Sulfuricurvum kujiense DSM 16994: one gene and its partner. The protein of the gene in region 1 binds, or shares a complex with, the protein of each later gene. Links are inferred from orthologs where the notes say so. Each region holds a gene or a part of one and is shown on either strand. Other genes may lie near its edges.

Region 1 (6,653 bases):
TGCAGGATACACCATGCGATTTTTGCTCATTTTATGGCTCGGTTTTTTAGCCCTTTGGGGTGCTGAAGGATTTAACGGGAAAAGTCTCATCATACCCCTACCTTCACCTTCGGGAACCGTGATTATGAGCGATCGCAATATAAGCGTCCTCCTTCATCCTGCCGATAAAACCAAAGGGATCGCCGTTATACCGATCGATTACTACACCCCTGCGGGAGACATCAACCTCACCTGGATTGCACCGGGAAACGAGAGCTTTTTCTCAATCCATATCCAAGAGGCCGACTATCCTACCGAAACACTCAGTGTCGATCCCGCTTTGGTGACTCCCCCTCCGGAAGCGATGGAGCAGATTGCGGCTGAAAAAGCGCAGGCAGAAGCGATCTACGGGCACTTTACACCGATCCGCTATTGGAACAAAGCGTTCGTTAAGCCCATAGACTCCAATATCACCAGCGAATACGGCTCCGCCCGCACCTACAACGGAAGTCTGAAAAGCTACCATGGAGGGGTCGATTTTCGTGCCCGAACGCCGATCCCCATTGTCGCGGCAAACGACGGGATCGTCGTCTTGGTACAGGAACGCTATTATTCCGGCGGAACAATCATTATCGATCACGGCGAAGGGATATATTCATGCTATTTTCACCTCAGCCGATTCGATGTCAATGTCGGTGATCGTATTGAGCGTGGACAACCGATCGCACTCAGCGGTGAGAGCGGACGGATTACGGGTCCGCATCTTCATTTCGGGATGATGGTTCACGGCATACAGTCTGATCCGCTTGACCTTATTTCCCAATTTAATGCCCTTATTTCAAAGGATACCGATGAAACGCTTACTCTTCGCTAGTCTTATCACCGCTGCCCAGCTCAGCGCATTTTCGGCTACCAATCTCCAATATCTCTACGGCAAATTTGAAGGGCCGACATTTCTCGATACCCAAAGCGGCAACAAACATACGATAACGGCGGAACATTATCGTACCTGGGAGTACGGTGATCTGTTTGCATTTGCCGATTATGTCTATGCCCCGAACGGACTCCGTTTCAGCGGAGATAAAAACGATCTCTACGGCGAGATTTCTCCCCGTATCAGCTTCAATAAAATTGCCGGAATTCCTGTATCGGACGGATTTATTAAAGAATGGTATGCGGCTTTTCAATATAACGGATCGGATACCTATCATGCATGGCTTTACGGATTCGGCACCGATATGAATGTACCGGGGTTCAGTGTTTTCGGACTCAATCTCTATCGAAAAGTCCAAAATATCGGAAATGAGACCTATCAGCTCTCCGCCAACTATTACGCGCCGCTCGGTGAAAAATGGCATTTTGAGGGGTTCACAGATTGGACGACATGTGATTTTTTGAGCCAAAACCAATTGTTGTTCAATCTCAATTCAGTCTTTGGAATTAAAGAGGGGAAGTTGGAAATAGGGACGGAATGGCATTACTACCATGAAAACAGCTATCGAAACGATAATGATGTCTTTCAGGCGATGCTCAAATACAGCTGGTGAAGAGAGCTATTCAGTCTTTCTTCATCGCCACCCAAAGAAAACCGCCGACGCTTCCACTCACAAATATCCCTAAAAATACAACTTGAAGCCAGTCCGATCCGCTCACACAATTTCCTTTCCTCGCTCAGCGTCATCCGAGCAAAATTAATTTGGCGTAAGAATACTCTACTTAAGTTAACGATTTCTCTTTTAACTGCCCGCAGGCCGCACTGATATCCAATCCCTTGGAGTCTCGGATCGTGCACAGCACACCGTGCTTTATCAAATACTCTTGAAATGCAACCATATCCTCACGAGACGGGCGTTGATAATCCGACCCGGGATAGGGATTAAAATAGATCAAATTGACCTTGGCTTTAATACCGTGAAGAAGCTTGACCAGTTTTTTCGCCGAGCCCAAATCATCATTTTTATTTTTAATGACAAGATATTCAAACATCACCCGTTTTCGGGTATCGATCGGAAAACGCTTGACCGCATCGATGATTGAAGCGATATTGTACGCTTTGTTCATCGGGATCAGTTCGGTACGAAGTTCATCATCAACGGCATGGAGGCTGATCGCGATATGAACCCCTAAATCCATCTCTCCGAGCTTATCGATCTTGGTACTCAGCCCGCTCGTCGAGACCGTCTGACGCTTGCCCGAAATAGAAAGCCCCTCTTCGTCTTTGAGTATCGTGATCGCTTTGGCTAAATTGTCCAAATTATCCAACGGCTCCCCCATCCCCATATAGACGATATTGAGACGGCGATGCGCTGCGAGATTGTTATCCATCTTAACGGCCAACACCTGAGCGACAATTTCGCCTGCCGTTAGATCACGGGTAAATCCCCCTTTTGCCGTCAGACAAAACGAACATCCCACTTTGCACCCCACTTGTGTCGAGACACAGACGGTGTATCGCGCTTCATGTTCGATATTTCCCTCTTCATCGATGCTTTCGTCTTTCATTTTGAGCCAAACCGTCTCAACCGTTTTACCGTCACTCAGCTCGAAAAGATATTTAATCGTTCCGTCGGTAGAGCATTCCTTTCGGGCAATTTTAAGCGGCATAATCTCATACGTTTGAGCCAGCTCTTCGCGCATCGTCTTGGGAAGATTTTGCATCGTCTCAAAACTGGTGGCGTATTGATGGTAAATCCATCCCCATATCTGTTTGGCGCGGAACGAGGGTTTCACCATACCGGCGAGTTCAGCTTTGGTATAATCTAGAATGCACAGCTTACCCACGAATCATCCCTTTGTTTACTAAATGTTCTCGCAGCAGCACCTTCGCAAATCCGTGATTGCTGATAAAATCGCGGTGGGCATTCGTATCACAATAGTTGGTTATACAAAAAACACCCCCCGCTGGGATTCCGAAAATCTGGGCTACCCGCATAACACTGAAAAACTCCATGTTTTCAATCCCCATTCCCAAACCTCTCATTTGCTCCATCGCTTTCTCAGATGTTGTAATGTAGTTAGAAGAATTGACTATAACATCTTTAATGGTTTCCGTTTGTGCCGAAACAACGTTATCGATCGGGGTATAGGCGCTTTTATCCAAAAAGCCTAACTCGATGTTAGCCGCCGTTTTGGACTCGATGATCTCATGGATTTTATGTTCTCCGTAGCTTCCGGCACTTCCGACAAAGAGGATGAATTCCGGTTTGTGTACTAGAGCGTGACGGGTCAGATTGATTGCACTGTCAATCAATCCAACCCCGATCGGGGTCGCAAAATCAAACGTCTCGTTATTGCCCGCACACAGTATCATAATCGTACCGGAATCCCGTTAGCCGACAGGTAGCGTTTGAGATCCATAATGTCGATCTCTTTGTAGTGGAAAATACTCGCCGCCAGTGCCGCATCGGCACCGTGTTCAAACGCCTCTTTAATATGTTCCATCGTCCCCGCACCGCCGCTGGCGATAACGGGTACATTGACGGCGCGGCTGATCTGTTCCGTGATCGATAGATCAAATCCCGCTTTGGTACCGTCAGCATCCATCGAGGTAAGCAATATCTCTCCCGCCCCTCGATCTACGACCTCTTTAGCCCATTCCAGTGCATTGATCCCAGTATCGACACGTCCGCCGTTTAGATAGACGTTATATTGATTGCCGGTACGCTTCACATCGATCGCCACGACAATACATTGTGAACCGAATCGCTTTGCCCCCTCATCGATCAGTTCCGGACGTTTTATCGCGGCAGAATTGACACTCACTTTGTCGCATCCGACGGCGAGAAGACGATAAATATCGTCGAGTTTGCGGATTCCTCCCCCTACGGTGAGAGGGATAAATACTTCCTTTGCTACCTGCTCTACGATATGGACGATCGTGTCACGCTCTTCGTGCGAAGCGGTAATATCTAAAAAAGTGAGCTCGTCCGCACCTTCTTCGTTATAGCGTTTTGCCACTTCAACAGGGTCTCCCGCATCTTTGAGGCCGACGAAATTGACCCCTTTTACAACGCGTCCGTCTTTAACATCGAGGCACGGAATGATCCGTTTTGCAAAAAAATTATCCATTCAAACCCTTTGGCGCAATCATAACGGAAGTATAACTTTCATTACCAAAAGTAACGATAAATTCTAAACAATGGTTTTCTTTGATTAAAGAAATACAGATTCACATTTTTTATGATTTAATAGGGGATTAACACTTTATTAGGTACAATAAGGGCAATGCAAAAAGACCGTGCCGCTATTGCCAAGAAAAAGTTTGGCCAAAATTTTTTAAAAGACGAAGCTGTTTTAGCCCAAATCATCCAATCGATGCCCGATACGCCTCACCGTATCGCAGAAATCGGGCCTGGATTAGGTGATTTAACTAAGTATTTAGTTGATGTCAAAAGTGTTACCGCTTTTGAGGTCGATACCGACTTGTGCAAGCATTTGACGCACCAATTTGCCGATGCTATCGCTACCAACGCTCTTACTCTCCGATGCGGAGATGTGCTAGAGCATTGGAAGAGTGAGCTTTTGGATGAACCGTACGATTTAGTGGCGAATTTGCCCTATTACATCGCTACGAATATCATCCTCAAAGCCCTCGCCGATCCGGCGTGCCGAAACTTGCTTGTCATGATACAGCGTGAAGTGGCGGAGAAATTCTCTGCCGCACCCGGAGAGAGAGCTTTTGGAGCGCTCAGTGTAATTGCGCAGAGTGTCGGAGAGGCGGAGATCGTTTTACACGTTCCCCCTACCGCATTCGAGCCTGCTCCCAAAGTCGATTCGTGCGTACTGCTCATTTCTAAACGTACGAACCGTAATGATGAAGGGTTTGAAGACTTTTTACGAACGGCCTTTACACAGCCCCGTAAAACCCTCCACAAAAATCTCTCCTCACGCTATGATGGAACCGTTCTGTCCCAAGCCTTTGAAACGCTTGAGTTGGAACGCTCTATCCGACCTCATCAGCTTGACACCTCTGACTTTCACCGGCTCTACACCCTTATAAAATAATCTTTTAGGGTTTTTTAGAGCATCTAAATATAGACAAAACCATTACGCTATGAAAGCGACAGAAGGAAATTATAATGTCCGAAGAACAACCAGGATCACAAACACAGCCGCAAGGCGAAAATCGTCAACGCCGAAATAACCGTCGACCGTTTCGCAGCCGAAACAACAACCGCCCCGAAGGTGCAGAGGGGAATACGACTGAGCGTCCAAACACAGAGCCGCGGGAAGACAGCCGCCCTCCTCGTCAGGATAACCGCCCTCCCCGCCAGGACAACCGCCCTCCTCGTCAGGACAACAGACCTCCTCGTACAGACCGTCCGGAAGGATCCGATGCAAACGCAACCGATGCCGAACCTGCGCGCTCAGGCCGTGATCGTGGACGCGGCGGCCGTCGCGGAAGTCCTAGCACACCGATTGATAACAATCTTCGCGATTTTGTTGTCAAAAACCAAGATGCCCATAAAAACCGTCTCAATCCCCACTATAAACTCGATCTTAATAATAATGACAAAGTTCGTATCACACCGCTGGGCGGTCTCGGTGAGATCGGCGGAAATATCACGGTCATCGAAACGGAAAACGAAGCGATTATCATTGATATCGGGATGAGCTTTCCGGACGAAGAGATGCACGGAGTCGATATTCTCGTCCCTGACTTCACCTACTTGCGCGAAATCCGCAAAAAAATCGTTGCCGTCATCATTACCCATGCCCATGAAGACCATATCGGAGGGGTACCGTATTTCTTCAAAGAGATGCAATTCCCGATTTACGGAACGCCGTTGCCTCTGGCAATGATCGGAAACAAATTCGACGAACATCATATGCGCGATTTCCGCCGCTACTTCAATCCGATTGTTAAACGGATACCGTACAAAATCGGAAACGATTTCGAAATCGAATGGATGCACATGACCCACTCGATCATTGACTCTTCCTCATTGGCGATCACGACTAAAGCGGGAACTATTATCCATACGGGCGATTTTAAAATCGACCATACTCCGGTAGACGGCTACACGGCTGACTTGCACCGATTGGCTCACTACGGTGAAAAAGGGGTTCTTTGTCTCCTCTCAGACTCCACTAACTCTTATAACAAAGAGTGGACTCCGAGCGAACTGACCGTAGCACCGGGATTTGACCGTATCTTCTCGAAAGCCGAAGGGCGTGTCATCATGTCAACGTTCAGTTCAAACATTCACCGTGTATATCAAGCGATTTTGACCGGTATAAAATACAACCGTAAAGTATGTGTTATCGGACGATCAATGGAGCGGAATCTCGAAGTATGTATGCAATACGATTACATTAAACTTCCTAAAAACATCTTCATCGATGCCGAAGAGGCAAACCGCATGAGCGACAAAGACGTCCTCATCGTCACAACCGGAAGTCAGGGGGAACCGAGTTCGGCCCTCTTCCGTATGGCGATCGGCGAGCACCGCCATATCAAGATCAAGCCGACCGATTTGATCGTCCTCTCCGCACGTGCGATTCCGGGGAATGAAGGATCGATTTCAGGGATGCTCAACTATCTCCAACGAGCAGGCGCTCGTGTAGCCAATGACAGAGATATCCACGTTTCGGGACACGCGAGTATGGAAGAACAAAAGTTGATGCTTCGTCTTACCAATCCTAAATTCTTCCTCCCTGTTCACGGTGAATAC
Region 2 (6,763 bases), 1.8 Mb from region 1 along the record:
TGCCGCTAAAATAATAATCGGCGTGTCGGTTCCGAATCCGTCCATCTCGGCGAGAAGCTGATTAAGCGTTTGTTCACGTTCATCGTTCCCTCCCATCATGCCGCCTGCGGCACGGCTTTTACCGATCGCATCGATTTCGTCGATAAAGATGATAGAAGGAGCGTCTTTTTTCGCCTGTTCAAACAAATCGCGTACACGGGCGGCACCCACACCGACAAACATCTCGATAAAACTTGAACCCGATACCGAGAAAAATGGAACTTCCGCCTCGCCGGCTACCGCTTTTGCCAGCAACGTTTTCCCCGTTCCCGGACTACCGACGAGCAGTACCCCTTTAGGGATCTTGGCACCCAGTTCGACATAGCGGTCGGGAAATTTCAAGAAGTCGACGATTTCATGAACCTCTTCTTTTGCCTCTTGGGCACCGGCTACGTCTTCAAATTTGGTTTTCGGTTTTTCCGAATTAATGAGTTTTTTGGAGTTGCCCATCCCCAAAATACCGCTGCCCATACTTTTTTGCATTCGTCCCGCAAAAAACATCCAAATAGCGATGATAATCAAAAACGGGAAAAGCCATCCGAACATCTCGGTAAACCAGTTGGTCTCGCTGAAACCGTTGTAATTGATTTTGTTTTGATCCAACAGCGGGATAAGTGTCGAATCAGGCCCGACGATACGGGTCGTATAGGCTACTTTTCCGTTTCCGTCATTTCCGATCGCACGGATATAGGTTTGTCCGATGGAGACTTTTTCGACCTCTTTATTTTGGATCAGACGTTTGAGATCGGCATAGGTAATCTCTTGTGTACGGGTAACATTCTGCCCGTTAATTTTACTTGCCAAATCACTTTCATCGCCGATTACCGCTTTAAAAAGGACAATGACTATAATCGAAAAAAGGATAAAAGTTACAAGGGGATTTTTGTTAAAAAAGTTTCCGTTTTTATCCGGTGTCGGATTTTGGTTCGGTTCATTATTTGCCATTTTATGCATTTCCTTTTTGAGTCACTACCAGAGTTACCCATTCGTTTTCGACAAGGCGTTCTGTCAATTCAAAATTTTTATAAGCGCGAAGAACTTTATCTTCATATTTATCCATAATTCCTGAGAGAATCAAGACTCCGCCCTCCCGCAACCGTTTTCTAAGGTCGCTTGCGATGAAAACCAAGACATCGGCAACAATATTGGCAATAATAACGTCGTATTTTTCATCCGTCTCATTGATCGGACCTTCCCATAAACGGCGATAGGAAATATGGTTTTGTTCTGCATTGACCGATGCATTTTCAACGGAAAGAGGATCGGTATCGCACGCATCGACGACAGCCCCTTTTTTGATAGCCGCAATTGCCAATATGCCGCTTCCGCAGCCTACGTCCATGACGACATCGCCCTCTTTGACATATTTCGCAATACCGCGAAGGCATGAAGCGGTTGTAGGGTGATGCCCCGTACCGAACGCCAATGCGGGATCGATCGCTATATTGAGCATCCCCTCTTTCGGTTCTTCCCATGTCGGGTGAATATAAAACGGTGCTATTTCAACAGGACTAATCCCCTGTTGGTACTGCGCAATCCAATCGTCGTTTTTCTCTTTGGTAAGGGTCATGTCGACATCGATTACTTCGCCCAAAGCACGCTGCAATGCTTCGGAAAACTGCTCGATCCCCCACTGCACGGTCTCAAGATCCTCTTCACTGCGAATAATAAATCCATCATCAATCTCTTCGAAGCCGACCGGCAATACATCAACAAGAAAGTCACTAAAAAGCTCTAAATGCGATGATGGCTTAACCACCAACATGTAATAGTAATCTTGCATTAACCCTCAGTACCTAGTACGGCGGAGAGTTTCTCTTTTAAAACCTGAGGTGTAAACGGCTTAACGATATAGTTGTTTACGCCTGCTTTTAGTGCGGTGATTACTTCCGCTTTACCGCCCTCTGTCGTTACCATGATAATCGGCAAGTCGGCAAAACGCGCATCCGCACGTACTTTCTTGACCAATTCCAATCCGTTCATCTCCGGCATATTCCAGTCGGTAATCAGCATCCCCATGTCCGGATTCTCATTTAGAACCGACCACCCTTGTACTCCGTCCTCACCTTCCAAAACATCTTCATAGCCGAGCCGAGAGAGTGTGTTTTTAATAATCCGGCGCATAGTCGAACTATCATCTACAACCAATAATTTCAAAGTACGTCCTTTAATTGATACATTTTTAGAGAATAAATACCCAATGATAACCTAACCAACTTTGCGGTAAGTTTAAAAAAAGTTATTGAGGTTAATTCTCCCCTCATAAAATGCCTTCCCGATGATAACACCGGAAACTTCACCGCTTTTTTGGAGTGCTACGATATCACTGTCATCTTTTACACCGCCGCTGGCGATGGTCGGGATACCGGATGCTCGGGCAATCTCAAGGGTAAAATCGACATTTACGCCGGAAAGTGTACCGTCACGCCCCACATCGGTGCAAATAATCGCTTCAACACCCGCATCGGCAAACGCACGGGCCAAATCGGTCGCCCTCATCGAACTCACTTCACCCCACCCTTCGACGGCGACATAGCCGTCAATCGCATCGATGCCGACGACGATAGGGTATTTTGCCGCCATAGATTTGACAAATTCGGGATCTCGCAGAGCGATAGAACCTAAAATAAGGCGATCGATCCCCAGTTCCAGATAGCGTTGAATCGTCGCTTCATCCCGGATTCCTCCGCCGAGCTGTAATTTAACGTTACAGTTTTCTCTGATGGCACGGATCTGCTCCAGATTTTTCGGCTCACCCGCAAACGCACCGTTCAAATCAACAAGATGAACCCATTTAGCACCCATCTCTTCAAATGTTTTTACGAGTTCCCACGGCGTATCGGAGTAGATTTTTGCACTCTCCATCAGCCCTTTGGTCAGGCGTACCGCCTTGCCGTCTTTAAGATCGATTGCCGGAAAGATTGTCATTGAGTTGTCCTATTAGAGATTGATAAAATTTTTAAGAATATTCAGCCCGTTTTTGTGGCTTTTTTCGGGATGGGGCTGTATCCCCATCACATTCTCGTGTGCGACGGCACTCGTAAAGCGGTATCCGTAAACCGATTCACCGATACTGTCGCGCTCATGGGTACAAAGAGCATGATACGAGTGGACGAAATAGAGATAGTGGGCTTCATCAAGCCCCTCAAACAAAGGATGATCTTTGGTAAACATACGGTTCCACCCCATATGCGGAACTTTGAGCGGAGTCGAAAAACGGCTCGTATCAAAAGCGACCACCCGCCCTTGGATCAATCCAAGCCCCTCAGAAACACCGAATTCTTCGCTCGATTCAAACAACAGCTGCATCCCCAGACAAATCCCCAACAGATATTTTCCGCTGGCGGCATATTCACGAACCGCTTCATCCATACCGCGATCTCGCAAATGTTCCATCGCATCACCGAATGCCCCGACACCGGGTAAGATGATACGATCATACGAACGTAATTTTTCCGGATCGGATTCAACGACTACTTTTTCTCCCAACAGATCAAAAGCATTTTTAACACTGGCCAAATTGCCCATGTTGTAATCAACAATTGCTATCAACGGCGCTCTCCTAAATTTGTAAAACGGATATATACGGCAAGACCGACCAAAAGCAGAGCCACCCCTCCGATAATATAAATTGCATTCACCAGCATATGCGGTTCGGTCATTGCAAATTTAAACACGAGCATCAACGCTTCAATGGAGAGGGCGATAATAATCGAGCCTAAAAAGCGGACCATCGTTTTATGGATACTGGAATCGGGATCGTGTTTCGGACGCCCCAAAACTTCTTCTTCAAAGAGGGTTTTTACCAAATCGAGTATCGCCAGAGAGAGGGTCAGCAAAATCGTCGCTTCAAAAATATCTTTGATCTCTATCTTGTCGTAATGGCCCGCTCCGTAGGCTAAGAACCCTTCAATCCCTTTGACAAAAAGGAGCAGCGACACCAATGCCAAAACAACGGTAAACGCGGCATAAGCAGCTCTAAAAAATCGTCCGGCAGTCGATTCAAGCGCCATCGGATGGGCAATTTTCAAAACCTCGGCCAATGGCATATCGATACAGGCGACATAGACGATATCGCCGTTTTCATCAAAGATAGGCTCCGAAGCGGTAACCGTCAATTCATCGTTGAGAAGCGAAGGATACGGATCGGTAATGGTGCAGCGCCGTTCATGCATAGCACGGTAATAGTACGCCCGTGTTGAGCGGCTTACCCCTATATCTTCCTCTTTCTTCCCGTTTTTAAGATAGGTGGGGGTTACTTGATTTCCCGCAGCATCAAGCAAATAAGCCGCTTCAAGTCCCTGAAGATCGCCGCGTATCTTCAATAAACGGGCGGTTAGCGATTCTATCGATACCGAAGGGAGATGATTGGGAAGATTTTTATGAAACAGATAGCAAAAATAAGCGCGTGCTTTCGGGCGGATTTCCGAATACTGCTGGATATCTTGAACAACCATAATCTCTCCCTCTTAAGCTAAAATCGTCTCATAAGAGACACGCTTCAGTGCCTTAGCGGCAAGCGTAGCCAAAGGGATTTTATTCCTTTTGGCGTTTATAAAAATAAATGTGAAGTGTAGCTTAGTTGCGCTATAGTTATGCTTATGAATACTCGAAATTTCCGAATAGCTATCGTACGGTTAAGTGCATTAGGCGACATTGTCAATACTGCCGTAGTCTTGCAAATCATCCGTAAGCATTATCCTGAAGCGACGATCGACTGGTACGTCGAAGAAGCTTTCGCACCTATACTCAACGACCATCCTCTGATCAGCAAGGTGATCTCCGTTCCCCTGAAACGGATCAAAAAAACAAAAAGTTTACACCTTCTCAAAGAGACGGTCCGCAGCCTAAAATCCCATCCCCCTTACGATCAGATTATCGATGCGCAGGGTTTGCTTAAATCGGCACTCGTGACCTATTTTTTACAAGGGAAAGTGCACGGATTTGACCGTTTCAGCGCGCGCGAAAAACTTGCCGCACGATTTTATGATACCGTATCGTCCATCCCTTATGAACTCAATATCATTAAAAGGAATGTTCTCGTCATTACCGAAGCGTTAAACATCCCGTACAATGAAAACGATATTCTCAATAAAGAACCTCTTTTTCCTCTCCGTGACAAACCGAAAACTTTGAGTGAAACAAAAAATATCGCCTGCGTGATCGGGGCTTCGTGGCCGAGTAAATGCTATCCCAAAGAGCATTTTGCCGCACTTTGTTCGCAATTGCCTTATCCCTGTCATCTGATCTGGGGAAGCGAAGCCGAGAAACTCGATGCGCAATGGATATGCGAACAGACTTCCAATGCCAAAGTCGCCCCGAAAATGTCGCTGGGTGAACTGGTCAGTTTTATCGGACATTGCGATCTCACGATCGGCAATGATACAGGCCCTACCCACATGGCATGGGCGATGAACAAAGCCTCCATTACCCTCTTCGGTCCTACCAATGAGCGGATGATCTTTCCGACAGAGATCAATATCGGGATCAAATCCCCCTCTTCGGTCAATATTCTTAAAATCAACCGCAACGATTTTTCGATTCAAGAAATTGACCCGCAGACGGTGCTTCAAAAAGCCAAGGAACTTTTATCATGATCCTATTTCGTCTCTTTTTACTTTTAGACGCGGTATTGATGAAATTGCCCTCTTCATGGCGCAAAAGGCTTTTTACCTCATTGGCGGCACTCGTCCATCGTTTGGCGGGAAAACGTAACCTCATAATTCGGCAAAATTTGGATTTTGCATTCCAAGAGACCCTCACCTCTCATGAAAGAGCAGAAATCGAACGCTATTGCTACCGCAATCTGGGATTGAACCTTTTACAGGTCATGGAAAACCGGCACGCTACCTCTGAGTATTTTTCCAAACGCATCCGATTCGAAAATCGTGAAAAAGTAGATGCCCTTTTGGCGGAAGGGAGAAGTATGATTTTTATCTCTGCCCATTTCGGGAACTGGGAAATAGGAGCAACGGCCCTTTCTTTGCTGGTAACACCCACGACAGCAATCTATAAGGGATTTAAGCGGGCCGAATTTGACCCCTATCTTCTGGAGTCACGTACCCGTCACAGAATGAATCTTGCCGAAAAAAGCGGAGCACTCAAACATATGGCCAGAGCTCTAAAAAACGGTCAATCAATCTCTTTGATGATTGATCAGTCGAGTAATCCGCGAGACGGAGTCGCCGTCGATTTCTTCGGACATCCGACCTATCACTCCTCTACGCCTGCCGTTTTATCCTACAAATACAATGCTCCGATCGTTGCCCTCTATATCAGCAGCGAAGATGAAGAAAATTTTGTTATCCGTTTTGAAGAACCGATCGAAGTGCAAAGCGATGACAAAAGTTCTATCACCGAAGCGACTCAACGGCAAGTCGCCACTTTGGAACACATTATCCGACGCTCCCCGAAACATTGGTTTTGGTGCCACAAGCGCTGGAAGAATGAATATAACGAAATTTACGCCGGATAAGCCGCCTGAAGCGCTTTATATAAATCATCCGGCGTCATATCGGGATTGGCTTCCCACGCACCTTTCATTACGGCGTTATCTTCCAAACCGTTCCAGATTTTAATATAGCTTCCCTCTTTGTATCCGTGATCCTGACGGAACTGATTGAGAATATTTTTACCGACATACAAGCGGTATAGCTGTGTTGCGTTCAAAGCACCGAGATAAGCAAGATCAAAAAACTCTTCGATCAATGCTCCGATCATCTCC

Evidence for each region.
Region 2: the proteins of hisF (region 1) and hisH are in contact, whole or in part, in a crystal structure (PDB 6RU0), measured with the Thermotoga maritima proteins. The link is inferred for Sulfuricurvum kujiense DSM 16994 from one-to-one orthologs. Residues at the interface, in WP_004080486.1 of Thermotoga maritima: Met1, Leu2, Ala3, Arg5, Ser40, Glu41, Asp45, Glu46, Ala70, Glu71, Ile73, Asp74, Ile75, Pro76, Phe77, Asp98, Lys99, Ser122, Gln123, Glu161, Thr195, Leu196, Asn247, Arg249, Glu251; in WP_004080484.1 of Thermotoga maritima: Asn15, Arg18, Arg22, Arg117, Leu118, Pro119, His120, Met121, Gly122, Trp123, Asn124, Asn134, Gly135, Tyr136, Tyr138, Val140, Tyr158, Glu180, Lys181, Ser182, Ser183, Lys184, Ile185.

What each region holds. Positions count from the first base shown.
Region 1 is NC_014762.1:108,837-115,489, reverse strand. Bases 2,167-5,026 are described here. They hold hisF (imidazole glycerol phosphate synthase subunit HisF), read right to left. Parts: upstream 4,048-5,026; coding sequence 3,286-4,047; downstream 2,167-3,285. Other genes in these bases: rsmA (16S rRNA (adenine(1518)-N(6)/adenine(1519)-N(6))-dimethyltransferase RsmA), read left to right, coding at 4,204-4,983; SULKU_RS00585 (phosphorylase family protein), read right to left, coding at 2,753-3,289; rlmN (dual-specificity RNA methyltransferase RlmN), read right to left, coding at 2,167-2,760. Also shown: peptidoglycan metallopeptidase Pgp3, read left to right, coding at 14-853; SULKU_RS00595 (outer membrane protein OmpK), read left to right, coding at 831-1,526; more of rlmN, read right to left, coding at 1,696-2,166; SULKU_RS00570 (ribonuclease J), read left to right, coding at 5,058-6,653.
Region 2 is NC_014762.1:1,898,497-1,905,259, forward strand. The notes cover bases 1,786-4,755. They hold hisH (imidazole glycerol phosphate synthase subunit HisH), read right to left. Parts: upstream 3,592-4,755; coding sequence 2,980-3,591; downstream 1,786-2,979. Other genes in these bases: SULKU_RS09500 (50S ribosomal protein L11 methyltransferase), read right to left, coding at 1,786-1,822; SULKU_RS09505 (chemotaxis response regulator CheY), read right to left, coding at 1,822-2,196; hisA (1-(5-phosphoribosyl)-5-[(5-phosphoribosylamino)methylideneamino]imidazole-4-carboxamide isomerase), read right to left, coding at 2,269-2,967; SULKU_RS09520 (PDC sensor domain-containing protein), read right to left, coding at 3,588-4,496; waaC (lipopolysaccharide heptosyltransferase I), read left to right, coding at 4,641-4,755. Outside these bases: ATP-dependent zinc metalloprotease FtsH, read right to left, coding at 1-984; more of SULKU_RS09500, read right to left, coding at 986-1,785; more of waaC, read left to right, coding at 4,756-5,636; SULKU_RS09530 (lipid A biosynthesis lauroyl acyltransferase), read left to right, coding at 5,633-6,514; SULKU_RS09535 (dUTP diphosphatase), read right to left, coding at 6,502-6,763. UniProt on the Escherichia coli protein: IGPS catalyzes the conversion of PRFAR and glutamine to IGP, AICAR and glutamate. The HisH subunit catalyzes the hydrolysis of glutamine to glutamate and ammonia as part of the synthesis of IGP and AICAR.